One region of the Streptomyces sp. NPDC048353 genome, then DNA from elsewhere that is predicted to be linked to it. Evidence: riboswitches for the same ligand, from Rfam matches in the RefSeq annotation. Region 1 holds a riboswitch; each other region holds the start of a gene.
What was found. A riboswitch is a leader RNA that binds a small molecule or an ion and turns the genes downstream of it on or off. The one in region 1 is predicted to bind cobalamin.
Positions count from the first base shown of each region.

Region 2: linked by a shared signal. The riboswitch ahead of ACZ6RC_RS18475 (ABC transporter substrate-binding protein) and the one ahead of ACZ6RC_RS13945 (acyl-CoA thioesterase) in region 1 are both predicted to bind cobalamin.
Region 3: linked by a shared signal. The riboswitch ahead of ACZ6RC_RS09650 (ribonucleoside-diphosphate reductase subunit alpha) and the one ahead of ACZ6RC_RS13945 (acyl-CoA thioesterase) in region 1 are both predicted to bind cobalamin.
Region 4: linked by a shared signal. The riboswitch ahead of ACZ6RC_RS11220 (ABC transporter substrate-binding protein) and the one ahead of ACZ6RC_RS13945 (acyl-CoA thioesterase) in region 1 are both predicted to bind cobalamin.

Region 1 covers NZ_JBVJGU010000003.1:811,416-818,662, reverse strand. The annotation lists gene meaB (methylmalonyl Co-A mutase-associated GTPase MeaB) at 1-266, opposite strand, end outside; gene scpA (methylmalonyl-CoA mutase) at 263-2,437, opposite strand; gene ACZ6RC_RS13950 (methylmalonyl-CoA mutase family protein) at 2,437-4,245, opposite strand; gene ACZ6RC_RS13945 (acyl-CoA thioesterase) at 4,400-4,867, opposite strand; cobalamin riboswitch at 4,933-5,157, opposite strand; gene ACZ6RC_RS13940 (MFS transporter) at 5,175-6,524, opposite strand; gene ACZ6RC_RS13935 (ABC transporter substrate-binding protein) at 6,731-7,247, shown strand, end outside.
Region 2 covers NZ_JBVJGU010000004.1:749,090-756,336, reverse strand. The annotation lists gene ACZ6RC_RS18485 (hypothetical protein) at 1-547, opposite strand, end outside; gene ACZ6RC_RS18480 (class I SAM-dependent methyltransferase) at 707-1,345, opposite strand; cobalamin riboswitch at 1,491-1,672, shown strand; gene ACZ6RC_RS18475 (ABC transporter substrate-binding protein) at 1,703-2,755, shown strand; gene ACZ6RC_RS18470 (FecCD family ABC transporter permease) at 2,773-3,882, shown strand; gene ACZ6RC_RS18465 (ABC transporter ATP-binding protein) at 3,879-4,697, shown strand; gene ACZ6RC_RS18460 (hypothetical protein) at 4,779-7,118, opposite strand.
Region 3 covers NZ_JBVJGU010000002.1:929,459-936,705, forward strand. The annotation lists gene ACZ6RC_RS09635 (tetratricopeptide repeat protein) at 1-74, shown strand, start outside; gene def (peptide deformylase) at 142-771, shown strand; gene ACZ6RC_RS09645 (ribonucleotide-diphosphate reductase subunit beta) at 840-1,856, opposite strand; gene ACZ6RC_RS09650 (ribonucleoside-diphosphate reductase subunit alpha) at 1,856-4,225, opposite strand; cobalamin riboswitch at 4,360-4,482, opposite strand; gene mctP (monocarboxylate uptake permease MctP) at 4,578-6,203, opposite strand; gene ACZ6RC_RS09660 (DUF3311 domain-containing protein) at 6,200-6,451, opposite strand; gene ACZ6RC_RS09665 (GntR family transcriptional regulator) at 6,584-7,247, opposite strand, start outside.
Region 4 covers NZ_JBVJGU010000003.1:159,123-166,369, forward strand. The annotation lists gene ACZ6RC_RS11200 (DUF7676 family protein) at 49-609, opposite strand; gene ACZ6RC_RS11205 ((2Fe-2S)-binding protein) at 606-1,355, opposite strand; gene ACZ6RC_RS11210 (ABC transporter ATP-binding protein) at 1,349-2,419, opposite strand; gene ACZ6RC_RS11215 (iron chelate uptake ABC transporter family permease subunit) at 2,416-3,519, opposite strand; gene ACZ6RC_RS11220 (ABC transporter substrate-binding protein) at 3,516-4,733, opposite strand; cobalamin riboswitch at 4,982-5,172, opposite strand; gene ACZ6RC_RS11225 (hemerythrin domain-containing protein) at 5,386-5,856, opposite strand; gene ACZ6RC_RS11230 (YoaK family protein) at 6,294-6,968, shown strand.

The DNA.
Region 1 (7,247 bases):
GGATCGACGGCGAGAACGGCGACCCGATGGCCCAGACCGGTCAGCATCGTGCCGAACGCGTCGATGAACGTCGACTTCCCGACCCCCGGCACACCGCTGATCCCGATCCGCCGCGCCTTCCCGCTGTGCGGCAGCAGCTCGGTCAGCAACCGCTGCGCCAGCGCGCGGTGCTGGGGGCGGGTGGACTCGACGAGCGTGATGGCACGGGCCACGATCGCCCGCTTCCCGTCGAGGACACCCTTCACATACGCGTCGACGTCGATCACAGGTCGTGCCCGAGGCCGGCCGACAGCCGCCGTACCAGGTCGTGCGCCGCGTCCGGGATCACCGTCCCGGGCGGGAATACGGCCGCCGCGCCCATCTCCAGCAGCGTCGGCACGTCCTGCGGCGGGATCACCCCACCGACGACGATCATGATGTCCTCGCGCCCCTCCGCGGCGAGTTCCTCCCGCAGCGCCGGTACGAGCGTGAGGTGACCGGCCGCCAGCGACGACACCCCCACGATGTGCACGTCCGCCTCCACGGCCTGGCGCGCGACCTCGCCCGGGGTCTGGAACAGCGGGCCGACGTCCACGTCGAAGCCCAGGTCGGCGAAGGCGGTGGCGATCACCTTCTGGCCCCGGTCGTGGCCGTCCTGACCCATCTTGGCGACCAGGATGCGCGGACGGCGCCCCTCGGCCTCGGCGAAGGAGTCCACCAGGCCACGGGTGCGCTCGACGGACGGGGACTCACCGGCTTCGTTGCGGTACACACCCGAGATCGTACGGATCTGGCTCGCGTGCCGCCCGTACACCTTCTCCAGGGCGTCGGAGATCTCGCCGACCGTCGCCTTCGCGCGCGCCGCGCGCACCGCGAGCTCGAGCAGGTTGCCCTCGCCCCCGGCGGCCCGGGTCAGCGCGTCGAGCGCGTCCCGGCAGGCCGTCTCGTCGCGCTCCTCGCGCAGCCGCCGCAGCTTCGCGATCTGCTGGGAGCGCACGGAGGAGTTGTCGACCTTGAGCACGTCGATCTGCTCGTCGGTCTCCACCCGGTACTTGTTCACGCCGATCACCGGCTGGCGTCCGGAGTCGATCCGGGCCTGCGTCCGGGCCGCGGCCTCCTCCACACGCAGCTTCGGGATGCCCGCGTCGATGGCCTGCGCCATTCCGCCGGCCGCCTCCACCTCCTGGATGTGCTGCCAGGCCCGGCGCGCCAGGTCGTACGTCAGCTTCTCCACGTAGGCGCTGCCGCCCCACGGGTCGATCGTCCGGGTCGTGCCCGACTCCTGCTGGATCAGCAGCTGGGTGTTGCGGGCGATCCGCGCCGAGAAGTCGGTCGGCAGCGCCAGTGCCTCGTCGAGGGCGTTGGTGTGCAGCGACTGGGTGTGGCCCTGGGTGGCCGCCATCGCCTCGACACACGTACGCGTCACGTTGTTGAAGACGTCCTGCGCCGTCAGCGACCAGCCGGAGGTCTGCGAATGGGTGCGCAGCGACAGCGACTTGGCGTTCTTGGGGTCGAACTCCCGCACCAGCTTCGCCCACAGCAGGCGGGCCGCCCGCATCTTGGCGATCTCCATGAAGAAGTTCATGCCGATCGCCCAGAAGAAGGAGAGCCGCGGCGCGAACGCGTCCACGTCCAGACCCGCCTCGCGCCCGGCCCGGATGTACTCCACGCCGTCGGCGAGCGTGTACGCCAGCTCCAGGTCGGCCGTCGCCCCGGCCTCCTGGATGTGGTAGCCGGAGATCGAGATGGAGTTGTAGCGGGGCATCCGTTGCGAGGTGAAGGCGAAGATGTCGGAGATGATCCGCATCGACGGCTTCGGCGGATAGATGTACGTGTTGCGGACCATGAACTCCTTGAGGATGTCGTTCTGGATGGTCCCGGCCAGCTTCTCGGGCGGCACGCCCTGCTCCTCGGCCGCCACGATGTACAGCGCCAGCACCGGCAGCACGGCGCCGTTCATCGTCATCGACACGGTCATCTTGTCCAGCGGGATGCCGTCGAAGAGCTGCCGCATGTCGTAGATCGAGTCGATGGCCACCCCCGCCATGCCGACGTCGCCGGTCACCCGCGGGTGGTCGCTGTCGTATCCGCGGTGGGTCGGCAGGTCGAAGGCGACCGACAGGCCCTTCTGCCCGGCCGCCAGGTTGCGCCGGTAGAAGGCGTTGGACTCCTCGGCGGTGGAGAATCCCGCGTACTGCCGGATCGTCCAGGGCTGGTTGACGTACATCGTCGGGTACGGGCCGCGGAGGTACGGCGCCATGCCCGGGTAGGTGCCCAGGAAGTCCAGGCCCTCCAGGTCCCGACCGGTGTAGAGCGGCTTGACGGCGATGCCCTCCGGGGTCTCCCAGAGCAGGTCGTCACCGCCGGCCGCCTTCTTGACCGCCGTCCGCCAGTCGTCGGCGCTGCCGTGCGCGGCCGGGGTCCCCAGGTCGATCGCGGAGAAATCGGGGATGGACATCAGGAGACTCCCATGCGGTCGAGCGTGGCGGAGAGCACGGCGACGGCGTCACAGCCGGCGAAGACGTACGTGTCGGCGTCCGGATACGGTCCGGGGCGGCCCGCGAGGAACACGTGACCGGCCCCCGCCGCCCGCAGCTCCCCGGCGAGCGCCGCGGCCCCCTCCTCGTAGAGCGCGTCGCTGGAGCAGAGGCAGACCTCGGCCGCTCCGCTCTCCTCGAAGGTGCCTTCCGCGACGGCCTCGATGCCGCCCGCCTGGAAGAAGTTGGCGGCGAACGTGGCCCGCGCCGTGTGCGCGGCGGCGGGGCCGAGGGTGGCGAGGAAGACGCGGGGGCGGGCGCCCGTCGCGGCGAGGTGCGCGTCGGAGCGGGCGCGCAGCGCCTCGTACGCGTCGTCGCGCCGGACGCGGGGCAGCCCGCCGGACGGCGGGGCGGGCGCGGGCTCGCGGACGACGGGCTTCTCGGTCAGGTGCGGGAACTCGCTGACGCCGGTGACCGGTTCGCGGCGGGTGGCGAGCTTCGCGCCCCGGGCGGACCAGGTCGCGGCGAGGCGGTCCCGGACCATGCCGGACCGCAGCGCGGCCGCCTGCCCGCCCGCACGTTCGAGGGTGCGGAAGAACTCCCAGCCCACGTGGGCGAGTTCGTCCGTGAGGCGTTCGACGTACCAGGAGCCGCCCGCCGGGTCGATCACCCGGGACAGGTGCGACTCCTCGATCAGGATGGTCGAGGTGTTGCGGGCGATCCGGCGCGCGAAGGCGTCCGGCAGCCCGAGCGCGTGGTCGAAGGGGAGCACGGTGACCGCGTCGGCCCCGCCCACCCCGGCGGCCAGGGTCGCCACCGTCGTGCGCAGCATGTTCACCCACGGGTCGCGGCGGGTCATCATCACCGGCGAGGTCACGGCGTGCTGGATCTGCCCGCCCGCGCCGCTCGCCCCGCAGGCCTCCGCGACCCGGGCCCACAGCCGGCGCGCCGCCCGCAGCTTCGCGATGGTGAGGAACTGGTCGGCGGTGGCGGCGTAACGGAACTCCAGCTGGCCACAGGCCTGCTCGATGTCCAGGCCCGCGTCGGTCAGCTGCCGCAGATAGGCGACGCCGGTCGCCAGCGAGCAGCCGAGCTCCTCCGCGGCGGAACCGCCGGCCTCGTGGTACGGCAGGGCGTCGACGGTCAGCGCCCGCAGCCCCGGGTATTCCTCGGCGCACCGCCGGGCGAGCGCGGCGACCGGTGCGAAGCCGGACGACCGTCCCGTACGGGCTTCGAGGCCGAGGGGGTCGGCGCCCAGGGTGCCGCGCGCCGCCTCGGGGGCGACGCCACGGCGCTCGTACAGCCGCAGCAACTCCGCCGCGGCGTCCTCGGTCCGGTCGCCCGCGTCGAGGGCGACGGGCGCGAGGTCGAGGTAGACGCCGTCGAGGACCGTGTCGAGGGCCTCCGTCGGGATGCCGCCCTCGCCGACGACCAGCCAGAGCGAGGTGACGCCGTTCTCCAGGTCCCCCAGCACCGCCGCGCCGTCGGCGGCCGTGTGCCGTTGCCGTACGTCCCAGCCGCCGAGGGTGCCGCCCTCGGGGCGGCCGCCCCGCACGAACGGGGCGAACCCGGGGAAGCCGGCCTCGGGCGCGGCGTCGTCGGCCGCGTACAGCGGACGGACGCGAAGCCCGTCCTCCAGCGTGGTGGACAGGGCGTCCTCGGCTGCCGCGCCTTCGACGTCCTTGCCCGACTTGCGCAGGACGCCGGCCACCAGGCCCTGCCACTGCTCACGGGACGCGTCGGAGAAATCGGCGGCGAGGGCAAGCCCGTCGTCGGGAAGGACTGTCATGCTCGGATGCTAGGTCAGGGGAACAAAGGAGCAGCAGTCCGCACAGCTGTGACCTTGCCCTCTCCTGGACGCTCTTGAAGCTCCGGGCGGATCCGTTCTATATGAACGGGGCGGCGGGAGCGCCGTCAGCCGGCCGTCACCCGGCGCCCACCGGTCACTCGGCGCCGGCCGGAGCGGGCAGGTCGAGCGCCGGGTCGGGCAGGTCGAGCGCCGGTACGGGGCGGGGGCGCCCGTCGGCGTCGACGGCGACGAAGCTGAGACGGCCGGTGGCGACCTCGGCGGTCGGGCCGGAGGCGTTCCAGCGTTCGGCGGTGACACGGACCTCGGCGGTCATCGACGTGCGGCCGGCCCGGACGAGTTCGGCGTGGACGCTCAGCAGGTCGCCGGAGCGGACGGGGGCGAGGAAGGTCATCCGGTCGACCGACACGGTCACGGCGGGACCGTCCGCGTGGCGCCCGGCGGCCGCCGCGGCGGCGTCGTCGATGAGCTTCATCACGACCCCGCCGTGGATGGTCCCGTACAGGTTCGTGTCGTGCTCGCTCATGATGTGGGCGAGGGTCACCCGGGAATCGGCCGGGGTCTTGCGGACGGGGGACGGCAGGGTGGCGGCGTGGTCGGCCACGTCAACTCTCCTTCGCGAGTCGCGGCGGTCGGATCCGCGCGCACGGGGCCGGGGAGCCCGGAGGCCGGGTGCGCGGGCAACGGGCAGGTCTTCGGACTCGCGGGCGTGTCCACCGGTTCGACCGGCGGTCTCCTACTGGCCGTCGCTTCCCAGGCCCTTGCCGGGCCCAGTGCGTATGACGGCGGTCGTTCCCGCTCACCGCTGCGGGGCAGTCCCGGATTCCCACCGGGTTCCCTCTTACGACGCCTCCCGCCTGGCGGACGGGGCGAACCAGCTGCGCGCTCCAGACTACGTCCTGCGCGGCCCGTCAGTCCGTGGTCTCCGGGGCCGGCCGCGCGAAGTGCCGTGCGCCGGGCACCAGGCACGCGGCGGCCGGGACGAAGAAGCAGGCGGCGGCGCACGCCGCGAGGACGGGCGTGACGCCGAGGAGGCCGATGGCCGGGGCGATCAGGGCGAGACCGACCGGCGCCAGACCGTAGGAGACGAGGAAGTCCAGCGAGGAGACCCGGGCCAGCTTGTCCGGCGCGACCTCGCGCTGCGTGGCCGTGAACCAGGGCACGTTGAACAGCTCGATGCCGATCCCCGCGACGGCGTACGCGCCGACCACCACCGCGGGGTGGACCGGCAGCACCAGGCTGAGCGGGGCGAAGCCGTACGCCGCGAGGCCGGCGAAAGCGGCCCAGCCCTGGGACCGCGGCCGGACGCGGGCGATGAACAGGGCGCCGCCGAGCGCGCCGACGGTGTACGCGGTCATGGCCGCGGCGAGCACCCACTCGGTGCCGTAACGGTCCCGGCTGATCAGGGGGAGGGCGACGCTGGTGGCGGAGTAGCCGAGGGCGATGACGGCGACCAGGGCGGCGAGACCGGCGAGGAACCAGGGGTGGCGCCGGGCCTCGCGTATGCCCTCGACGAACTCGGCACGGAAGCCAGGGCGGTGCGGGGCGTCCGGTCCGGTGCGGGGCCCGGTGTGTCGGGCGGGGTCGGACGGGTGCGGGGTCGTGGGGGCGGGGGCCGCGGTCGTGGGGGCGGAGGTCGTGCTGCCGGCGGTGCCCCTGCCTCCCCTCGCCGGGACCAGCGCCGCGACCAGCCAGAGCAGCCCGATGCCCAGCAGCAGCGACGCGACGTCGAGGAAGGCCGCGAGCAGTGCGGTCAGCGCGGGCCCGGCGAGCGTGGCGGACCGGACGGCCATCGTCATGGCGGCGTTCGCCTGCTGACGGCGCTCCGGCTGGACGGTCTCGGCCGTGAGCGCCTGGAACGCCGGGCGGCAGGCGCCCTGTCCGGCGCCCGCGAGCGCCGCGGCGGCCGTCATCAGCACGAGGGAGTGCCCGAGGCCGGCCGCGAGGAGGGGCGAGGCGACCGCCGCCGCGAGGGCGGACCAGAAGACGACGGCGCGGCGCGCGTGCCGGTCGGCGAGCACGCCGCCGACGGCGACCGCGAGGAGGAACCCGGCGGTGCGGGCGGCGAGGACCAGGCCGAGCCCGGTGGCGCCCAGATCGCGGTGGAGGACGGCGAGCCCGAGGACGAAGGGCAGCGCCCAGGTCGCGAGACCGGAGGCGGTGGTGCCCGCCCAGAGGCGCAGGAAGGCGAGGTCGCGCAGGACCGAACGCGGCGGTGCGTCAGGGGACTTGGCCGCGGTGGCGGTGGATGGGGTGACCACGATGTGGGGTGCTCCTCGGCGAGGGGGGCGAGGTCCGCGACGACGCCCCCGGGGTCGTTAATGAAAATGATTGCCATTACAGTACTCTTCGAACGCGGCGCCCTCGCACCCGGTGCCCCGCTGCCCCGCCACACCCCTGCCCGCCCGTCGCCCCCGGCCCCCGGCCCGTCGCAACCCACCCCGCCCTCGTCCCACCGGAGAGACCCATGCGTCATCCCGCCCGCCTCGGCCTCGCCCTGGCTCTCGCCCTCGCCACCGCCGGCTGCTCCACCGCCCGCCCCGGCCCCGTCGCGCCACCTGCCGCCGGATCGGCCGCCCTCACCAGCTGCGGGCGCCCCCTCTCCCTCGCCGAACCGCCCCAGCGCGCCGTCGCCCTCGATCAGGCCTCCACCGAGACGCTGCTCGAACTCGGCCTCCAGGAGCGGATGGCGGGCACCGCCAACCTCAAGACCAAGATCCCCGCGCGGTACCGGACGGCGTACGCGTCGGTCCCGGTGATCGCTCCGAAGATCGCGACCGGCGAGCAACTCCGCGCCGCCGCGCCGGACTTCGTGGTCGCCGGCTCCGCGGACCTCCTCACCAAGGACCGCGCCGGCACCCGCGAGGAACTCGGCGCCCTCAAGGTCCCCACCTTTGTCAGCGCCGTGGACTGCCCGCAGCACAACCCCGCCGGCAGAACCCCGTTCGACCTGCTCTTCTCCGACTACGAGAACCTCGGCACGG
Region 2 (7,247 bases), on a different contig from region 1:
AGTCGCCGGTGGCGGCACCGGCCGTGGCGTACCGGGTGAAGTGCCGGTCGCCGCCCTTGTGGTACATCACCGTCAGCAGGCCGTGCACCGGGTCGGTCGAGGGGCCGGTGCCGGAGGTGCTGCCGGGAGCGGTGAACTTCCGCTCCGCCGGGATGGTGGCGCCGTCGAGTACCTCCCCGTCGGCGAACCGGAACCGCGTGATCGCCTTGCCGAAGGTGGTGCCGCCGCCGGTGACGTGGAGCGGCCCGACCTCCGTCCAGACGTAGCTGTCGGCGCCGACCGGCTCCACGCCCATGGCGAGGCCGTGGCCGAAGCCCTTCAGCTGCATCGCCCCCGTGCGCACGCCGGTCCGCCGGTCGATGCGGTTGAGGTACATGTTGCCGGCCGGGGCCGTGGCCGAGCTCTCGACCTGGAGCACGAAGACGTGCCCGTTGACGGTGTCCGTCGCGATCGCCTGCGGCGCCGGGTTCTTCACCAGGTCGACGGTCTGGATCAGTCTGCCGGTCGGACCGGACAGATCGATGCCGTTGGTGTCTGTGTAAGCCATGTTCCCTCCCCTGGGTCCTCCCCGGACCCATGCCCGTCATGATCACACGCGTGTGCGAGTCGAGGGTCCGGGGGGCGCGGCCGCGAAGGGGAGCCATCCCGAGGCAGGGGCGGGATCAGGCGTTGCGGGGCGGGCTGTACGAGGTCAGGCGGTGCGGGATCAGGCGGTGCGGGTGAGCCGCCACACGTTGTCCACCCGCGTGCCCCGGCGGCCGTCGGGCGCGGTGAGGGCGCGTTCCACGCCCTCCAGCGTGTCCACCCGCCAGGGGTGCGGCAGGGCGAGCGCCGCGAGGACGCCGTCGAGGGTGGGGAAGTCCGCGTCGAACGGGTACTCGTGCTTCTCCATCCAGGACGGCCACGCGGCGTGCATGGCGATGAGGAGCGTGCCGCCCGGGGCGACCGCGGCGGCGGCCGACCTGAGCACCCCGTCCTGGTCGAGCGGGACGGGCGACTGCAGGAACTGGGCGCTCACCAGGTCGAAGCCGCCCTCGGGGAAGGTCACTCCGAGGTCGTGCCGCTCGAACGCGGTCCGGTCGGCGCAGCCGGCCTCCGCCGCGTGGGCGGCCGCCCGTTCCAGGGCGGTCGCGGAGATGTCCACGCCGGTCACGCGCCACCCGCGCGAGGCCAGCCACAGGACGTCGCCGCCCTCGCCGCAGCCCAGGTCCAGGGCCGTGCCCGGTGTCAGATCGGCGGCCTCCCGCACGAGGAGCGGGTTCGGTTCGCCGCTCCAGACACGGTCGCTCGTGCGGTAGCGCTCTTCCCAGAACTCGGCGGGATCGGTGGGCTTCGGGGTCGGCATCGAGGCTCCTTCGGGACGACTGCGCGGTGCCGGCGGCACCTGGGTCCAGACTCGCCACGGCCCGCCGGGGCGTCAAAGATGCTTGCCGTTTCGGCAACAAGGGGGCGCGGGGCCGAGAGGGCGTCCTTTTGCGCCGGAGGCGCGGAACCGTAGGATCACCTGGTCATCACCGCGACGGGAGACAGGAAGCCGGTGCGAAACCGGCACGGTCCCGCCACTGTGACCGGGGAGTGCACCCGTCGAGACGCCACTGCGCGCACCGCGTGGGAAGGCTGGGGTGTACGCCGATCCGGGAGTCAGGAAACTGGCCTGTCGCGGGCCCGATCCGAGGAGCGCGGACTCCCCAGGAGGCTTTTCGTGTACCCCAGTACGTCCCGCATGCCCCGCACGCGCAGCATGCCCCGTCGCCGCCCCGTGCGCGCCGCCGCCCTGGCCCTCGCCCTGTCGGGGGTCCTGCTCACCGGCTGCGGCGCCTCCCCTCAGAGCGGCACCGCCCGGGAGGGCGGCGGCGCGAAGCCCGGTGCGTCAGCCGAGGGTTTCCCCCTCACCGTCGAGAACTGCGGCACGCGCACCACGTACGACAAGCCGCCCTCCCGGGTGGTGACCATCCATCAGCACCCGGCCGAGCTGATGCTGGCCCTCGGTCTGAAGGACCGGATCGTCGGCACGGCCTTCCCCGACTCGGCCGTACTGCCCGCCTTCCGCGAGGACTTCGCGGCGATCCCGGAGCTGGCGAAGAAGGAGCCGTCCTTCGAGTCGGTCCTCGACGCGGAACCGGACTTCGTGTACGGCGGCTACGCCAGCGCGTTCGCCGAGAAGGAGGGCCGCTCCCGCAAGGCGTTCGCCGACGCCGGGATCGACACCTACCTCAACCGCGAGTACTGCGGGAAGAAGAAGGTGGCGATGACGGACACGTACGACGAGATCCGCGCCATCGGCTCCCTCTTCGGCGTCGAGGAGCGTGCCGACGCGCTGGTGGCCGACCTTCAGGGGCGCGTGGCGAAGACCGCGGCGACGGTGAAGGGGGCTCCCGCCCTCCCCGTCTTCGTGTACGACAGCGGCGACAAGTCGGCGTTCACCGCAGGAGGCAAGAGCCTCGGCACCGAGGTCATCCGCCTCGCCGGCGGCACCAACGTCTTCGCCGACCTCGACGACGTCTTCGGTGACGTCTCGTGGGAGCAGGTCGTCGCCCGTAAGCCGGAGGTCATCGCCATCTACGACTACGCGGGTGCGGGGAACGTCGAGCAGAAGAAGAAGTTCCTGCTGGCGCAGCCGGCCCTCGCCGACGTGCCGGCCGTGAAGAACAAGCGCTTCGTGGTGCTGCCGCTGACGGCGACGCTGGTCGGTGTCCGCGCGCCGTACGCGGTCGAGGACCTCGCCCGCGGGCTGCACCCCGAGCGCTTCCAGTGACGGCACCGGCGAAAGCCGTGTCCGCCGCTCCCCCCGCCGGCTCCTCCGCCCGTCCCGCGGGCGCCTCCCGCGCGGCCGGTCCGGGCCGCCGCGCCTTCGCCCTCACCCTGGTCGTCCTCGGCGTGCTGCTCCTGGCGTCGATGACGGCGGGCATGGCCATCGGCTCGGTGCCGGTGCCCCCCGGCCAGGTGTGGGGCATCGTGACGCACGCGCTGACCGGAGACGGTTCCGAGCCCGCCTGGTCGCAGGCGCGGGAGACGATCGTGCTCGACGTGCGGGCGCCGCGGGTGCTGCTGGGCGCGGTGACGGGCGCCGGGCTCGCGGCGGTGGGCGCCGCGATGCAGGCGCTGGTACGCAACCCGCTCGCGGAGCCGTACCTGCTGGGCGTCTCCTCGGGCGCCTCCCTGGGCGCCGTCGCGGTGATCGTCTTCGGGGTGAGCCTCTTCGGGCCGGTGTCCCTGTCGGTCGCCGCGTTCGCCGGCGCCCTGCTGACGCTGCTGCTCGTCTACACGACGGCCCGGTCCGGCGGCCGCATCACCTCGGTGCGGCTGGTGCTGTCGGGCGTGGCGTTCGCCTCCGTCCTCACGGCGGTCATGGACGTCCTGCTGCTGACCAGCGACCGGGGCAACGAGGCCCGGGCGGTCCTTGCCTGGACCCTCGGGGGCCTCGGCGGTGTCCAGTGGGCCACCCTGTGGCTGCCCGGCGCGGCGCTCGCGCTCGGCGTCGCGGTCCTGCTGACCCAGGCCCGTTCGCTCAATCTGCTGCTCGCCGGCGAGGAGGCGGCCTCGACGATGGGGCTCGACGTCGCCCGGTTCCGGGCGCGGACCTTCGTCCTGCTCTCGCTGGTCACCGGAGTTCTGGTGGCGGCCGCCGGGCCGATCGGGTTCGTGGGGCTGATGATGCCGCACACCGTGCGGCTCTTCGTCGGCGGCGACCACCGCCGGGTGCTGCCGACGGCCGCGCTGGGCGGGGCGGTGTTCCTGATCTGGGCCGACATCGCGGCGCGTACGGTCGCCGCACCCATGGAGATCCCGGTCGGGGTCCTCACGGCGCTGTGCGGGGGGCCGTTCTTCCTGTGGCTGATGCGGCGGGACGCCCGGCGCACGGCCGACCGGGGAGCGGCATGACGGCCACCGAACTCACCGTCGAGGGCGTCACGCTCACGGCGGGCGCGCACCGGCTCGTCCGGGACGTCTCCCTGACCGCCCGGTCCGGTGAGGTGATCGGCCTCGTCGGGCCCAACGGCAGCGGCAAGTCCAGCCTTCTGCGGGCCGTCTACCGCGTGCTGCGTCCCCGGGCGGGCAGCGTCCGGGTGGACGGCGCCGACGTGTGGTCCGTGCCGGTCCGCCGGCTCGCCCGCACGCTGGCCGCCGTGGTGCAGGAGACGGGCGCGGACTTCGACCTGACCGTGCGGGACGTGGTCGCGATGGGACGCACCCCGCACAAGCGGCTCTTCGACGGCGACACCGGCGAGGACACGCTGATCATCGAGTCCGCGCTGGCGTGGGTGGACGCCGAGGCGCTGGCCGACCGTCCCTTCGACCACCTGTCGGGCGGCGAACGCCAGCGTGTGCTCATCGCCCGCGCGCTGGCCCAGCAGCCCGCCCTGCTGGTCCTCGACGAGCCGACCAACCACCTGGACGTCCGGCACCAGTTGGACGTCCTGGGTCTGGTGCGCCGGCTGCCGGCCACGGTCCTGGTCGCCCTCCACGACCTGAACCTCGCCGCCTTCTACTGCGACCGCCTCTACGTCCTGCGCGACGGCGAGGTCGTGGTCACCGGCCCGCCCGGTGAGGTGCTCACGCCCGCCCTGCTGCGGGAGGTGTACGGGGTGACGGCGGAGGTCGCCGTCCACCCGCGTACGGGCGCGCCCCAGGTGACCTTCCTGCCGGGCGAACCCACGGGCGCCGCCGCCCGCGAGAGCGTGGAGCGCACCCCCTAGAGACGCGGTCCGGCCCGCCTCCGCCGGGAGGCGGGGGCGGGCCGGAGACGGTCCACGGGTGCCGGCGGTGGTGCCGGCGGGCTACTCCCGGTCGGTGGCGCGGCGGCGCCACCAGACCAGCGCGCCTCCCACGGCCGCGAGTGCGGCGGCGAGTCCGGCGATCAGGCCGACGGGGGCGCCGGAGCCGGTGTCGGCGAGGTCACCGTCCGGGTCCTGCGGTGCGGCGGTGCCGCCGGTGCCCGGGGTCGACGGAGCCGGAGCGGACGGTTCCTCGGTCGGCGTGCCGGGATCGCTCGGGGTCGGCGTGGGCGTCGGGGTCGGGTCCTCGCCGCCTCCGCCGGAGGCCTTGGCCGCGGTGTTCCCGCCGAGGAACAGCGTCTCCTCGCTCTCGGCGTCGTCCGTCATCGTCGCGAGGGACGTCCTCGTCGTCCGCGGCAGATGCTTGTGCCTGGCTTGGAAGCGGATCGGGGTGACGTTCTGCTTCGGCGCCTTGGAGAAGTCGACGCCGCCGACGCCCTGCTGGTAGACCTTGCCGCCGTAGGCGAGTTCGAACCACTCGATGCCCTCGGTCAGGGTCTTCTTGTAGCGGTTGTAGACGTCCATCTTGGACCAGTCGGCGTTCTCGCCGCGCAGCGGCCACTTGGCCACGTCGTTGCTGTCGATGATCTTCCGGTAGTCGGTGGGCCGCTGCGCGTCCTGCTGACGGATCCACTCGGCGGCCACCCGGGAGGCGTAGACGCGGCGCAGGTCGGCGTATTTCGGGTCGTTGTTGACCCGCCGTTCGACCTCGCTCATGACCACACGGTTGACGGTGGCCTGGGCCGCCTTCTGCTCGGCCTTGGTCAGGTCGCACTTCTGGGCGCCGGGCGGAGTCCACTTGGTCTCCTGCCACTCGGCCTTGGCGGCGAGCGGGGCGTCCAGGATGTAGATGCCGCCGTCCTGCTCGCGGACCTGGGCGGGCTTCGGTTCGATCCACATCCGGGTGTACGGGAAGCACGGCATGCCTTCGCGGCGCGGCGCGGTGTCCCAGTACTGCCGGGCCTCGGGGCGCTTCTCGGGGTTGAGCGCGGCGGCGAAGTCGTGCTTCATGATCAGGTCGGCCTCCAGCAGGACGCGACCGGCGTCCGTGGCGGCGAACGCGTCGTCCATGACCCGCTCGGGCTCGTCCGGGTTGAGGTTGACCCAGAACTTCTCCGGCGTCAGGGCGAGCCAGGTGAAGAAACTGTCGGAGACGAGCTGTGCCTTCTCCTTGCCGCCGTAGCCGGGGGCGGCGTCCTCGTCCGTCTTCTTCGCGGAGAACGAGTAGTCGAGGCCCTGACCCTTGACGGGCTTGCCGACGTACCGCAGTTCGAGGGTGGTGAAGTCGACGCCGCCGGGCCCGCGGACGCGTCCCTGCGCGGCGCCGAGCTGCCTGGCCCGTTCGATCTGCCGGCGGGCGTCCTCGGGGGTCGGCGCGGAGCGGTTGATCTGGTCGTTCCCGCCGCCCCGGGAGCCGGTCTGCCGGCCGGGGGCAGGGTTCATGTACGGGTCGTAGAGGCTGAACCGGCCGGGGGTGTAGCGGGCGCGGTAGGTGGAGCGGTGTTCGTAGCGCTGGATGCGCGGCTTGCCGTCCTGGCCGTTGCCCACCTCCCTGGACAGCTTGTCGTACATCCTGCGGGTCTCGGGAGACTGCTCCTGCCCGAAGACCGGCCGCAGCTTGGCCTTGGGGTCCTCCTTCAGGACCGCCTTGTCCTTGGGCCGTTGGCCGCCTTCGTGGTTGCCGCCGGACTTGATCTCGACGCGGTCACCGGTCTTGTAGTTGACGGCGTCGTAGCGGCGGTAGCGCTTGTTGCCGTCCTTGTCGGTGTACTCGACGTCCTCTTCGCAGTACCAGTCGGGTCCGGTCAGGCCGAGGTCCTTGACGACCTTCTTGTGGAAGGCGCGCCCCCGGGCGCCTCGGGCCGCCATCTCCAGGTACGACTCCTTGAGCCAGGCGTCGAAGGTGCCGTACTTGTTCGTGCCGCCGGCTCCGTCGAGGAAGCGCTTGTAGGAGGCCCAGACCTTGCGCGGGTCGCCCTCCTTGTAGCCCTCGGGGCCGTGCTCGAGCGCGTCGAGGACCTTCTTCTGCTCGGCGGGTGTGCCGGGGAGGATCACTCCGTCCATGGCCTGGCGCTGGGAGTCGAAGAAGTACTCGTCCCAGTCGGCCTCGGGCCGGATGTCCTTGTCCCACGGGATCTCGTCGACCGGGGTGGGTTCGACGTCCTGGAGGTCGAACAGGTCCTGGCAGAGTTCCTGCTTCTTCTTCCCCGGCGGGTTCGGCGCGGCGTCCGCGACGCTCTGGAGGCCGGGCAGTCCGGTGAGGGACATGACGCCGGCGCAGGCCAGGGCGACCGCCATGCGGGCCACGGCGCGCAAGCGCCGCGGGCGGGTCGGATGGGTCACGTGGTTCTCCTGGGGGGAGCCCAGAAAGGGAGTCGTCAGCGCGCGGCGTCAGGGGCCCCCGTTTGGTCATTGACGCCGCCACGACAAACACCCTAGGGCGCCGTGGCGGGGTCAACTTGGCTGTGCTGT
Region 3 (7,247 bases), on a different contig from region 1:
GCGGGCTCCTCGACGGCTGGGTGGCGGACAGCCCCGACAGCCGTGAGTGGCGGGATCTCGAAGAGGTCTGCTGAGTCCGTCCCCGCGGGCCCGTAGGCTGTCCTCCGACGGAATCGGGTTTTCAGGAAGGCGCGGCCGGACATGGCGCAGCAGGAGACGGACGAGCAGATCAACGACGGCTTCGTCGTGGACACGGAGGACTGCGAGGCGCGCGAGCTCGCCCACCGCGAGCGGGGCACGTCGCGTCCGATCACGGTCGTCGGCAATCCCGTGCTCCACCGCGAGTGCAAGGACGTCACCGAGTTCGACGACGGCCTCGCGACGCTGATCGACGACATGTTCGCCAGCCAGAAGACCGCCGAGGGCGTGGGCCTGGCGGCCAACCAGATCGGCGTGGACCTCAAGGTCTTCGTCTACGACTGCATGGACGACGAGGGCGTCCGCCACGTCGGCGTCGTCTGCAACCCCGTCCTGGAGGAGATCCCGGCCGAGCTGCGGGTCCTGGACGAGTCCAACGAGGGCTGCCTGTCCGTGCCCACCGCCTACGCCGAACTGGCCCGCCCCGACTACGCCGTGGTGCGCGGGCAGGACCCCCAGGGGAACCCCATCAAGGTCCGCGGCACGGGCTACTTCGCGCGCTGCCTCCAGCACGAGACGGACCACCTGTACGGCTACCTCTACATCGACCGCCTCTCCAAGCGCGACCGCAAGGACGCCCTGCGCCAGATGGCCGAGGGCACCCCGCGCTACGAGACGGTCCCGAACGACTGATCCCGTACCCGCGTACGACGAAGGGCCCCGCTCCCCCCGGAGCGGGGCCCTTCGTCGCGTACGGAGGACTAGAAGTCCTCGTCGAGGTCCACCGAGCCCTCCACCGCCACCTGGTAGGCGGACGGGCGGCGCTCGAAGAAGTTGGTCAGCTCCTGGACGCCCTGGAGCTCCATGAACGCGAACGGGTTCTCGGAGCCGTAGACCGGGGCGAAGCCCAGGCGCTGGAGGCGCTGGTCGGCGACGCACTGGAGGTACTCGCGCATCGACTCGGTGTTCATGCCCGGCAGCCCCTCGCCGCACAGGTCGCGGCCGAACTGCAGCTCCGCCTCCACGGCCTCCTTCAGCATGTCGGTGACCTGCTGACGCAGGGCGTCGTCGAACAGCTCCGGCTCCTCCTTGCGGACGGTGTCCACGACCTCGAAGGCGAAGTTCATGTGCATCGTCTCGTCACGGAAGACCCAGTTGGTGCCGGTGGCCAGACCGTGCAGCAGACCGCGGGACCGGAACCAGTACACGTAGGCGAAGGCGCCGTAGAAGAACAGGCCCTCGATGCAGGCGGCGAAGCAGATCAGGTTGAGCAGGAACCGCCGGCGGTCCGCCTGGGTCTCCAGCCGGTCCATCTTCTCGACCGAGTCCATCCACCGGAAGCAGAACTGCGCCTTCTCGCGGATGGAGGGGATGTTCTCGACGGCGTCGAACGCGGCGGCGCGGTCGTCCGGGTCGGGGAGGTAGGTGTCGAGCAGCGTCAGATAGAACTGGACGTGCACGGCCTCCTCGAACAGCTGGCGCGAGAGGTACAGCCGAGCCTCGGGCGAGTTGATGTGCTTGTACAGCGTCAGCACGAGGTTGTTGGCGACGATCGAGTCACCGGTCGCGAAGAACGCCACCAGCCGGCCGATCATGTGCTGCTCGCCCGGCGTCAGCTTGGCGAGGTCGGCGACGTCGGAGTGGAGGTCGACCTCCTCCACTGTCCAGGTGTTCTTGATCGCGTCCCGGTAGCGCTCGTAGAAGTCCGGGTAGCGCATGGGACGCAGCGTCAGCTCGAAGCCCGGGTCGAGGAGGTTCTTCTGGTCGTGGGAGCTCATCACTGGCAGGCCTCGCAGGACTCGGGGTTTTCCAGGGAGCAGGCGACCGCGTCGGGGTCGGCGGCCTGCTGGACGGGGATGGGGGCGGCGGTGGGCGTCGCGGCGCGGGCCGCGCGGGCGATCCGGGTCGCCGGGCGGGAGCGCAGGTAGTACGTCGTCTTCAGCCCCTGCTTCCAGGCGTACGCGTACATCGACGACAGCTTGCCGATCGTCGGCGTCTCCAGGAACAGGTTCAGGGACTGCGACTGGTCCAGGAACGGGGTGCGGGCCGCCGCCATGTCGATCAGGCCGCGCTGCGGGATCTCCCACGCCGTGCGGTACAGCTCGCGCACCTCGGCCGGCACCCAGCCGAAGTCGGCGACCGAGCCGTTGGCCTCGCGCAGCGCCTCACGGGTCTGCGCGTCCCACACGCCGAGCCGCTTCAGCTCGTCCACGAGGTAGGAGTTGACCTGGAGGAACTCCCCGGAGAGCGTCTCCCGCTTGAAGAGGTTGGAGACCTGCGGCTCGATGCACTCGTACACGCCCGCGATCGACGCGATCGTCGCCGTCGGCGCGATGGCGAGGAGGAGGCTGTTGCGCATGCCGACCGCCGCGATCCGCTCGCGCAGCGCGGCCCAGCGCTCGGGCCAGGTCAGCGCCACGTCGTAGTGGTCGGGGTGCAGGACGCCCCGGGCGGCGCGGGTCTTCTCCCAGGCCGGGAGCGGGCCGTTGCGCTCGGCGAGGTCGGTGGAGGCCTCGTACGCCGCGAGCATGATCCGCTCGGCGATCCGCGTCGACAGCGCGCGGGCCTCGGGCGAGTCGAAGGGCAGCTTCAGCTGGAAGAAGACGTCCTGGAGGCCCATCGCGCCCAGGCCGACGGGCCGCCAGCGGGAGTTGGAGCGCCCGGCCTGCTCGGTCGGGTAGAAGTTGATGTCGACGACCCGGTCGAGGAATGTGACGGCCGTACGGACGGTCGCGTCCAGCCGCTCCCAGTCGATGTCGCCGGTCGACAGGTCGACGAAGGCGCCGAGGTTGACCGAGCCCAGGTTGCAGACCGCGGTCTCGCCGTCGTCCGTGACCTCCAGGATCTCCGTGCAGAGATTGGAGGAGTGCACCGTGTGGCCGGGCTCCGCCGTCTGGTTGGCGGTCCGGTTCGAGGCGTCCTTGAAGGTCATCCAGCCGTTGCCGGTCTGCGCCAGGGTCCGCATCATCCGGCCGTACAGCTCGCGCGCCGGCATGGTCTTGCGGGCCAGCCCCTTGGCCTCGGCGGCGCGGTAGGCGGTGTCGAACTCCTCGCCCCACAGGTCGACCAGCTCGGGCACGTCGGCGGGGGAGAACAGCGACCACGGGGCGTCGGCGTTGACCCGCCGCATGAACTCGTCCGGGATCCAGTGCGCCAGGTTGAGGTTGTGCGTACGCCGCTGGTCCTCACCGGTGTTGTCGCGCAGCTCCAGGAACTCCTCGATGTCCGCGTGCCAGGTCTCCAGGTAGACGGCGGCCGCGCCCTTGCGCCGCCCGCCCTGGTTCACGGCGGCGACGGAGGCGTCCAGCGTCTTGAGGAACGGCACGATGCCGTTGGAGTGCCCGTTGGTACCGCGGATCAGCGAGCCGCGGGCTCGGATGCGGGAGTACGACAGGCCGATGCCGCCGGCGTGCTTGGAGAGCCGGGCGACCTGGTGGTACCGGTCGTAGATGGAGTCCAGCTCGTCCTTCGGCGAGTCCAGCAGATAGCAGGACGACATCTGCGGGTGGCGGGTGCCGGAGTTGAAGAGCGTGGGGGAGGAGGGGAGGTAGTCGAGCCGGCTCATCAGCCCGTAGAGCGCCGCCACCTCGTCGAGCGCGCGGGCGCTGTCGTCCTCGGCGAGGCCGCAGGCCACCCGGAGCATGAAGTGCTGCGGGGTCTCGATCACCTTGCGGGTGATCGGGTGGCGCAGGAGGTAGCGGGAGAAGAGCGTGCGCAGGCCGAAATAGCCGAAGCGGTCGTCCGCGGCGGAGTCGATCAGCGTGTCCAGCCGGGCGGCGTGCTGCCGGACGAACGCGGCCGTGCGGTCGGCGATCAGACCCTCGTGGTGGCCGACGGCCACCGAGGAGGAGAAGGTGATCGCGCCCTGGCCGGCGGCCTCGTCGGCGATGGTGATCGTCAGCAGGCGGGCCGCGAGCCGCGAGTAGGCCGGGTCCTCGGCGATCAGACCGGCGGCCGCCTCGGTGGCCAGCTCCCGCAGCTCCGCCTCGTCGGAGGAGGCGTTGCGGCCGCGCAGCGCGGCGGCGGCGACCTTGCCCGGGTCGGTGTCGGGGAGATCGGCGGTGAGGTCGGTCAGGGTCCGCAGCAGCATGGTGCCGGGTCCGTCGCTCTCGATCGCCGTGGCCGGATCGGCTGGCGCGATGGTCACGTGGGGCTCTCCCTCGCTCGGCCCGGGGGCGGCGGCGGGAGGCGGACGGCAGGGGGCACCCCTTCACGCGGGCGCGCGCCGTGTCCACCGGCCCACTCCGCGAGGCCCGGACGACTCTGGCACCCGGAACGGACGGACCGGGCGCACTGTCGGCAGGTCTTCGGACTCGCGTGAGCGCAAAAGCACACCAACACACCGTTGCGGGACAGTTCCGGATTTCCACCGGATTCCCCTGCGGCGACAGCGAGATGAGCATACATGTGGGGGGCGCCGCTTGCGGCACCCCCCACATGTTGTGTCGCTCCTCCTCCGGTGCGTCCGCCTTTCAGCCCCTCCGCCCCGGAGCGAGCGGTCAGTGCGTGTTCGCGCCGAGCTTGGGAAGCTCGGTCTCGACCCCCGGGTCGCCCGCGTCCGCGGTGTAGTCCGACGGAGAGGTCTCGTCGATGCCGTCCGGCGCCTTGACCGCCCTCAGGACGAAGGTGAGGACGACGGTGACGACGACGTTGAGCACGAAGGCGGTGAGACCGATGTAGCCGATCTCGCCGATGCCCGGGATCTCGGCGGACGAGCCGCCGAAGTGCTTCTGGGTCGGGCTGGCCACGCCGTACGCCGCCGCCGTGCCGTACACCATGCCGACGGCCCAGCCGGCGAGCAGCGCCCAGCGGTGGAACCAGCGGGTGAACAGGCCGCCGACCAGCGCCGGCAGGGTCTGCAGGATCCAGATGCCGCCGAGGAGCTGGAAATTGATGGCGACGGTCTTGTCCATGGTGAGGACGAAGGCCAGCGCGCCGACCTTCACCAGCAGGGACACCAGCTTGGACACCTTGGTCTCCTGCTCCGGCGTGGCGTCCGGCTTCAGGAAGTCCTTGTAGATGTTGCGGGTGAAGAGGTTGGCCGCGGCGATCGACATGATCGCCGCCGGCACCAGCGCGCCGATGCCGATCGCGGCGAAGGCCACGCCCGCGAACCAGTCGGGGAACATGTTCTCGAACAGCTGCGGGATGGCGAGCTGGCCGTTGCTGACCTTGACCCCGGCCGCGATCGCCATGAAGCCGAGCAGCGCCAGCAGACCCAGCATCAGGGAGTAGAGCGGCAGGATCGTGGTGTTGCGGCGGATGACGTCACGGCTGCGCGAGGAGAGCGTCGCCGTGATCGAGTGCGGGTACATGAAGAGCGCGAGCGCCGACCCGAGCGCCAGCGTGGCATAGCCCCACTGGCCCATCTCGCCCGGCACCAGCGCGCCGCGCGGCTTGTCGGTCGCCGGGTTGACCGTCGCGTAGGCCTCGCCGGCCTTGGCGAAGATCTCGTCGAAGCCGCCGAGCTTGATCGGGATGTAGATGATCGCCACCGCGATGACGATGTAGATCAGGGTGTCCTTGACGAAGGCGATGAGCGCCGGGGCGCGCAGACCCGAGGAGTACGTGTACGCCGCGAGGACGCCGAACGCGATCAGCAGCGGCAGGTCCTTGATGAACCAGTGGGTGGTCTCGCCGCCGCCCACGCCCATCACGTCTAGGACGGCCTGGATGCCGACGAGCTGGAGCGCGATGTACGGCATGGTGGCGAGGATGCCGGTCAGCGCGACCGCCAGCGACAGGCCCTTGGAGCCGAACCGGCCGCGGACGAAGTCCGAGGTGGTGACGTAGCCGTGCTTGTGCGAGACGGACCACAGGCGCGGCAGGAAGGTGAAGATCAGCGGGTAGACCAGGATGGTGTACGGCACGGCGAAGAAGCCGGCCGCGCCTGCCGCGTAGATCGCCGCCGGGACGGCGACGAAGGTGTAGGCGGTGTAGAGGTCGCCGCCCAGCAGGAACCAGGTCACCCAGGTGCCGAACGAGCGGCCGCCCAGGCCCCACTCGTCGAGGCTGTGCTCGTTCTCGGCCCTGCGCCAGCGCGAGGCGAGGAAGCCCATGACCGTGACGGCCAGGAAGAAGAAGATGAAGACGGCGAGTGCGACGCCGTTCACGCCGTCCTTCACTTCGACCCACCTCCCTTGCGGGAGCGCTGGTCACGCTGCCACAGCTGGTACGCGATCATGGTCAGCACGGTCGAGATGACGACCCAGGCCATCTGGTACCAGTAGAAGAACGGGATGCCGATGAAGGTCGGTTCGACCTTCGCGTACGAGCTCACCCAGAGCATCGCCACGAACGGCGCGAACAGGCAGAGCGCCACCACCACTCGCACGGGTGTGACGGTTGGTTGTCTTTGCTGTGTTTCCGGCATACGGCGAACCGTCCCCTCGCTGATCACCTGTGTAATGGGCAGGAAATCTAGGGGACGGGTACGCCGTATGGAACCCCCGTCCGAATATCGGACGCGGCTGGGGTTTTTTGTCGGGGAATGGCGGGCGGCGGCTCAGCCGTTGGGGCGCTGCAGCCTGGCGACGAACTTGTACCGGTCGCCGCGGTAGACCGAGCGCACCCACTCGACCGGCTCCCCCTGGGCGTCCAGGGAGTGACGGGAGAGCATCAGCATCGGCAGGCCCACGTCCGTCCCGAGCAGCCCGGCCTCGCGCGGAGTGGCCAGGGAGGTCTCGATCGTCTCCTCGGCCTCGGCGAGGTGTACGTCGTACACCTCGGCCAGCGCGGTGTAGAGCGAGGTGTACTTCACCAGCGAACGGCGCAGCGCCGGGAAGCGCTTGGCCGAGAGGTGGGTGGTCTCGATCGCCATCGGCTCGCCGCTCGCCAGGCGCAGCCGCTCGATGCGCAGCACCCGGCCGCCCGCGGAGATGTCGAGCAGTCCGGCCAGGGTGTCGTCGGCGGTGACGTACCCGATGTCGAGCAGCTGGGAGGTGGGCTCCAGGCCCTGGGCCCGCATGTCCTCGGTGTAGGAGGTCAGTTGCAGCGCCTGCGAGACCTTGGGCTTGGCCACGAAGGTGCCCTTGCCCTGGATGCGTTCGAGGCGGCCCTCGACGACCAGCTCCTGCAGGGCCTGGCGCACGGTGGTGCGCGAGGTGTCGAACTCGGCGGCGAGGGTGCGCTCCGGCGGGACCGGCGTGCCGGGCGGCAGGGTCTCCGTC
Region 4 (7,247 bases), 650 kb from region 1:
CGAACAGACCAGACAAACGGGGTGGCTGCCCGGTTCCGTGCAGGAAAGTCAGCCGCTGTGCCGGAACCCCTTGCCCGTGCGGTCCAAGGGGTCGGGGGCGAGGTCGAGGAAGCGGTCGCGGAGGGCGTCCCATGCGGCGAGCCGGGTGAAGTCGGGTGTGTCGAGGAGTTCCTGGCGGTCGGTGAGGAACGGGTTGGGCAGCAGGACGGTCATCATCTGCTCGTCGCGGCCGTTGAACAGACGGGCTCCCCAGCTGACGGGGGCGCCGTCGGAGCCGATGCTGCGGTAGAGCTCGGCGCGGGAGCAGCGGCGGATGCGGCCGAGGTCGGGGCCGGATGCGGTGTGCTCGCCGATGCACAGGTGGAAGTGCCAGGTGCCGAAGTCGACGGTGGCGTAGCCGTCGTTCATGGTGATGGCGGTGGGGGCGCCCGGAGCGCCGACCTCCCAGGCGGCGCCTTCGATGATGGGCCCGAAGTGGATGTGCTGCCAGTGGTCGGTGAAGACGGTCGTGACGAGGTCGAGCAGCGTGGCCTCGTCGACCGGGAGGGGCCAGACGTGCTGGGTGCCGCCGCCGGGGGTTTCCACAACGGTGGGCTCGGGGGTGGTCATGAGGTGATCTTCTCCTTGAGGTCGAGGACGCAGTCGCCGCAGATACCCGCGCCCGGAACGCGGTAGTAGAGGCAGCAGCTGCGGCGTTGGAAGGCGAGCGGCCCGGCGGGAGTGGCGCGATGCGCGCCGGCCCCGGCCAGTGGAGGGCTGTCCAGCAGTGCGCGGACGAGGGGGACGACGGGAACGAGAGGGTGCGGCGCTCGGGCGAGCAGGACGCGGTGGGCTCCGATCAGCGCCGAGGCGGCGTTGCCGCGCAGAGTGTGCGGGGACACTCCGTACGCCCGCCGTACCGTTTCGGCCCACGGGACCAGATTCCGGAGGACTACGGTGTGGTGCAGGGCCGGACGCGGTTCCCGGTCCACCTCCCCGAGGTCGGGAAGCCACAGGTCGAGGGGGCCGGAGGACGGCACGCGCCACCACAGCCGGTCCGGCCCCAGGTCGGGGACGCGGCCGGTGAACGCGGCGCAGGCCAGGGCGATCGACCAGAGCCGTGAGGCGGTGCCCAGGTGCAGGGTGGACGCGGCCACCCTGAGCTGGTCGGCGCCCAGCCGACCGGAGAGGGTCCGTACGCACTCCTCCACCACGCCCGGGACGGCGTACAGGTCGGTCATCGGCCGGAAACCGTCGGCCCCGGAGCGAGGACCGGTACTCCCGGCCCCGGGGCGAGGACCGGTGGTCACCGCGAAGTAGGGGCCGATCGTGGAGATCCGCGCCAGGACGGCGGGGGTGAGGGCCGCGGTCACCATGCCCGTACCGCTCGTGTCAGCTCGCGGAAGCCGCACGCCTGGACCGTCTGGCCGTCCGGTCCGGTGAGGGTGAGCCGGTCTGCTCCGTCCCACCTCACTCTCCTGTCGCCGTTCGGGTCGCCCGGGGCCGCCACGGCCAGCCCCTCCCGTGCCAGGGCGCGTTCGAGGAGCGGGAGCACTTCGGCCGGCGCGTCCACCGTCACGACGGTGCGTGTGGTGCGGCGCAGGCCGAAGGTGCCCGAGACCGGGTCGAAGGCGAGGTGGTCGGCGTCGAAGGCGGCGGCGACGGCGCCGTTGAGGATCAGGTCCTCGGGCGCCCCGGCGTGCACGCGGGAGTCGCGGTCGACGAGCCAGACCGCGTCGGCCACCCGCAGCGCCAGCTCCAGGTCGTGGGTGCTGACCACGACGGTCAGGCCCTTGTCCCGGGCCAGGTCGCGCAGCAGAACGGTGAGGGCGACACGTGAGGGGACGTCCAGGAACGCGGTCGGCTCGTCCAAGAGCACCACCTCGGGTTCCTGGGCGAGAGCGCGGGCGGTCAGCACGCGTTGACGCTCGCCGTCGGAGAGCTCGGCGGCCGGCCGGTCCGCCAGATGCCGCGCGCCCACCGCCTTCAGCGACCACTCGACGGCCGCGTGGTCCACGGCCGTGAGACGGCCGGTGAAACCGGTGTGCGGGTGCCGGCCGAGCCCGGCCAGTTCCCGTACGGACAGCAGCCCGGCGTCCACCCGGTCGGTCAGGACGACCGCCAGCCGGCGGGCGAGAGTGGTCGGCGGCTGGTGCGCCAGGTCCGCCCCGCCGATGCGGATCCGGCCGTCCAGTGGGGGCAGGAGCCCGCACAGGGTGCGCAACAGGGTTGATTTTCCTGCGCCGTTGGGTCCGAGGAGCACGGTCAGCTCGCCGGCCCGCGCCTCCAGGTCGAGCCCCGACAGCACGGCCCGGCTCGCTCCGCGCCCGCGCGGCGACCGGGTCCGGTAGCCGATGCCGAGGCCCTGGGTGGTGAGACCGCCGGGGCGGTCCGGTCTGCCGACCGTGTCCTTGACGGGTTCGGTCATCGTGTCGGTCACGAGGCCACTCCTTGTACGCCGCGACGGCTGCGGATCAGGAACGCGATGACGACAGGGGCGCCGAACAGCGAGGTGACGGCGCTGAGCGGCAGCACGGAGTCCGTGCCGGGCGGCTGACTCAGCAACGCGCACGCCAGTGCGAGGAACGCACCCGCGAGCATCGACGCCGGCATGAGCGCCCGGTGGTCCGAGGTCCCCAGCGCCACCCGCGTCAGATGCGGGACGGCCAGGCCGAGGAACGCGACGGGGCCGCAGAACGCGGTGGCCGCGCCCGCCAGCAGCGAGGTGCCGGCCAGCGCCAGATTGCGGCTGCGTCGCACGTTCAGGCCCATGGTGCGGGCGTAGTCCTCGCCGAGCAGCAGGGCGTTGAGTCGTTTCGCGGTCAGCAGCGCCGCCAGCAGTCCCGCGCCGATGACGGGCAGCATGACCTGGAGGTCGGGCCAGGTCGTGGCGCTGAAGCTGCCCAGGCCCCACATGACGAACTGCTGGGCGCGCTCGGGCCGGGCGTAGACGAGCATCACCCCGACGACCGCGGTCGCCGCCGAACCGATCATGACGCCGATGACGAGGAGGGTGACGGCCGACTTCACCCATCGCGAGAGGAGCAGGACGAGCGCCATCACGGCGGCGGCGCCGAGCGAGGCGGCGATGACGACGCCCACGCGTCCCAGACCGGCCAGGTTGCCGGTGAAGCTGCCGGCGGCGCCGCCGGTGCCGACCACCACGGCGGCGACGCCGATGCTGGCGCCCGAACTCACCCCGAGGGAGAACGGATCGGCCAGCGCGTTGCGGAACAGCGTCTGCATCTGCACGCCCGCCACGGCGAGGGCGGCACCGGCGGCGGTGGCGGTCAGCGCTCGCGGCAGCCGGACCTCTTCCACGATGACGGTCCACCGCGGGTCGGCGGCGGTGCCGCCGAACAGGATCCGCACCACCTCCCCGGTCGGCACCGGGTGGGAGCCGGTCGCGAGGGTGAGGACGAACAGGGCGGCGGTACCGGCGACGAGGGCGAGGACGACGGCGAGGCGCCGCCGCGCCGGTCGGATCGTCGGCGTGGTGTCCGGGGCGGCGGCCGTCGCGGCGGTCAGGTGCGTCGTCACGCCTTGGGCACCAGCTGGTAGAAGGTGAAGGTGTGGCCCTTCGCCCGGTCCGGGTGCATCAGCGCGAAGAGGTCGGCCAGGACCAGGTCCGGGCGCAGCACACCGCGCTCGAAGTAGTCGTTGCCGCCGCCGGGGCCGACCGCCTTGGTGTTCGTCCAGACCGCACCGCCGGTGAGGGCCTTCAGCTGCCCGTACCGGCTGTCGGCCTTCGCGGCGTCGGCGGTGGACTTCCATTGCTGGTCGGCGATCCAGACCGGGGCCCGGCCGCCCTTGGCGTACACGCCCTCGAAGTTCAGCTGGAGGCCGCCGGTGCCCCGCTCGCCCGCCCACGGATAGGTGCCGCCCGCGTCCTTGATCAGCCGGGCGGCGTAGCTGCCGCCGGCGGGCATGGACCAGGTGCCCTGGTACATCGTTCCGGGCAGCACCTCGACGGGCCTGCCCGCCGCGACGGCCTGCGCACCCTTGGCCGCGACCTTCCGGTAGTCGCCCTCGATGGTGTCGAACACCTCACCGGCGCGCTGCTCCGCCCCGGTGAGCGCGGCCATGGCCTTGACCCACTCGGCTCGGCCGAGCGGACTCGGCTCCAGCCATTCGGCGTTGGCGACGACGGCGATGCCGGCCTGCCGCAGCTTGGGGTACTGCGGGTCGTCGGTGCCCTGGGTCATCAGGACGTCCGGCTTGGCGCCGATGACGGCTTCGGCGTCGAGGGTGCGGTCCTTGGCGTACTCGACGACCTCGCCCGCCCGCACCCGCTCGAGCACCTCGGCGGAGGAGATCGCCACGGCGCTCGCGACACCGGTGAGCACGTCCAGGGTGCCGGTCTCGGTGAGCAGCGGCAGATGGGTGGTGGAGGCGGAGTACAGGCTCTTGACGGGGACGGTGACCTGCTGTGCGGACGCCAGCTCACCGGTCAGCTCCGGCTTCGGCGCACCGCACTTGACCAGGACGTACGACGCGGGCTTGCCCTTGGGGAAGGGCTCCTTGACAGTGAGGACCTGGTAGCTCTTCTCGTACCGGAGCGTGAAGTTCTCGGCGTGCTTCACCATGGACTTGACCGGGAAGTAGTCCTTGGCCGGGTCGAAGTCCTCGATACAGCCCTTCCCGGCGGCTGCCGCTTTGGCATCGGCGGGCGGGCCGGAGGCGCCGCCGCACGCGGTGAGTGTGAGGGCCGCGGCCAGGAAGACCGCTGCGGCAGCCTGACGGCGACCGGGCACAAGGGGCCTTACGGACGACAAAGTTGACTCCTGAGGGCATGCGTGGGCAGGGCACACCGGCATGGCGGTGCGCCTGATACGGCGTGCGGGAAGAAACCGCTGAGGGAGGAGGTCGTCAGGACCTGGGGGATCGAGCCCGTGCGGCACGCCGGGCAGGCCGGCTCCGGAGGAGCACAGGCAGCGCGGAACTGCCCTCACACATACGCAGGCACACGAGTGCCACCGCCTCTCCTGGGGAAATCCGCCCCGTACATCGAGGTGCGACGGCGTGAGTCTCCTGACTCGGGATCACAGCTTCTCCGGCCTTCCCACCCCTGATGGGGCGGTGGCCATGGGCGGAGTCGCTCCCCCTACACAGTGGCGGTACCGTGCCGGAATCACACCGGCTTCCTCGTTCCGCCGTCGCTTGTTCGGCGAAAGCATCGCAGAACCGGCCACGCCTCGCCAGACCAACCTCTGTGCGATCAGCCACAACCGGGAGTGCAGCCATCATGACAAGGAGTGTTCATCCGGTGCAGCCTGCGGCGACCGCTTCACTTCGCTCGACCCTCGCCCCTGGGCAGGACGCCGTTGGCAGTGGGGGGTCGCCCCACCCCACTGTCTGCGTGCCGGCACTGCTGACGAGGCGTAAGCGGATTCACCGCTCACCGGCTCATATCGGGCCCAGGACCTCGCCGGGTACGGCTTCCAGCTCGAGGGTCTCGAGCACAGTGAGCAGTTGCCGTTCCTCGTAGCGGAAGTGGTTCTCCATGATCGCGGCGATGCCTTCGAGGTGCTGGTCGAGCTCCTCGGGCGGCGCGGCCCGGTCGACCGCGGCGCGGAGGCCGTTGAGCAGGTAGGCGATCATCGAGTGGTCCTGCTCAAGGGAGCGCAGTACCGGGCGCAGCTGGGGGTGCGCTGCCGCGATGGCGGGGAACAGGGTGCGGTCTTCGCCCTGGTGGTGGGCGTCGAGAGCCGTGCAGAAGCCGTGGCAGTACAGCAGCAGTTCGCGGGTGGCCGCTTCACCGGGGGTGCCGTCGGCGAGGGAGGCGCGGGTCACGGACAGCGCTTCCCGCAATCGGTGGTGCACCTGACGGAGTTCTTGGCTCCAGGCGACGAGCCTGGTCGTCTCGCGCTCAGACACGCGAGAGCGAAGGGTGGGACGAGTACATCGTCGACCTCCTTCGGTCCGGCGCCTCCATGCCTGACACGGTCTGCCACCGGCACGCGACGCTCCCCGTACGGTACCGCACCCGGGCACGGGACGTTACGGCTCGGCGTGAACTGTCCGCCTAGGCGCGCCTGCAGTCCTTGGCGTCGGGTGTCACGGGTTGGGGCCGCGTCCGTTGCGGATGATCGCGGTGCGGCTCGCTGTCGCTGATCCTGCGGTTTTTCACTGCGGTCCCCGAGGGCACGGCCCCCGAGGGCACCCTCGCGACGTGGCGATCGAGTAAGCACACGTGCGGCGTGTGACGTCGAGCGTCTCTTCACCTTCTGCTCCAGTGAGTGAGTGCAACGAACACGAGTCATGAAGGAAGCCGGCGGCTCCCGGGTCAAGCGCGCCTGCGGGGAGGGGCCGCGGTGAGTGGTGGTGGGACGGTCGCACGGTGGCTGTTTCCCGACGGGCACCTCTACGAGCGGTTCGTTCCGTCACTGCTTGTGCTGACGTTTGTCAGCGGTCTGGTGGACGCGGCCAGCTTCCTCGGGCTGGGGCGGGTGTTCGTGGCCAACATGACGGGCAATGTGGTCTTCCTGGGCTTCGCCTTGTCAGGAGTGGCCGGGTTGTCGGCGGCGGCGTCGGCGGTGGCGCTGGCAGGGTTCCTGGCCGGGGCGGCGGCGGGTGGTGCGTGGCGGCGGAAGACCGAGCCTGGAGCGCTGTTCGCTTCGCTGGTCGTGTTTCAGGCCCTGTTGGCCGGGCTCGCGTTTGCCGGTCAGGCAGCCGGCTGGGGACGGTACGCGGTCCTGGTGCCGTTGGCCTGCGGGATGGGGCTGCAGAACGCCGTCGTGCACCGTCTGGGCGTGCCGGACCTGGCCACCACCGTGATGACGCGGACCCTGACCGGACTCGCGGTGGACCGACCTGGGCCCGGCAGCATGCGGCGGGCGGCGTCGGTGGTCGTGCTGGCCGCCGGGGCGCTCGCGGGCGGTCTCGTGCACGCCCACCATGGGGTGGAGGGTGTTCTCGTAGTGGTCCTGGTACTGCTGATCGGCGTTGTCGTGGCCGCCCGTCCCCGGAGCGCTGCGGGCCGTGTATGAGGACGTGGCCCCCCACGTCTCACAGATCTGCGGGCGACTGGACGAGGTCGAGGGCTCCGACCCGCTTACCGCCCTGCGGTTGTTCTGCGCGCTGGATGCTGTCAGGAAGAGCGACTGCACCTCTCGCCGAGCCGGGGCCGGGCCGCCCGGGCAGCCGCGCGAGCATTGCTGCGAGCGGCGATCCTCGCTTGGCGCGCGAGGGCGCCAGGCGAGGAGGGTATGCAGCACTGGCCGGAGTCGGCCCGGGTGGAGTTATCGGAGCAGGTGTCGACCTTCGTG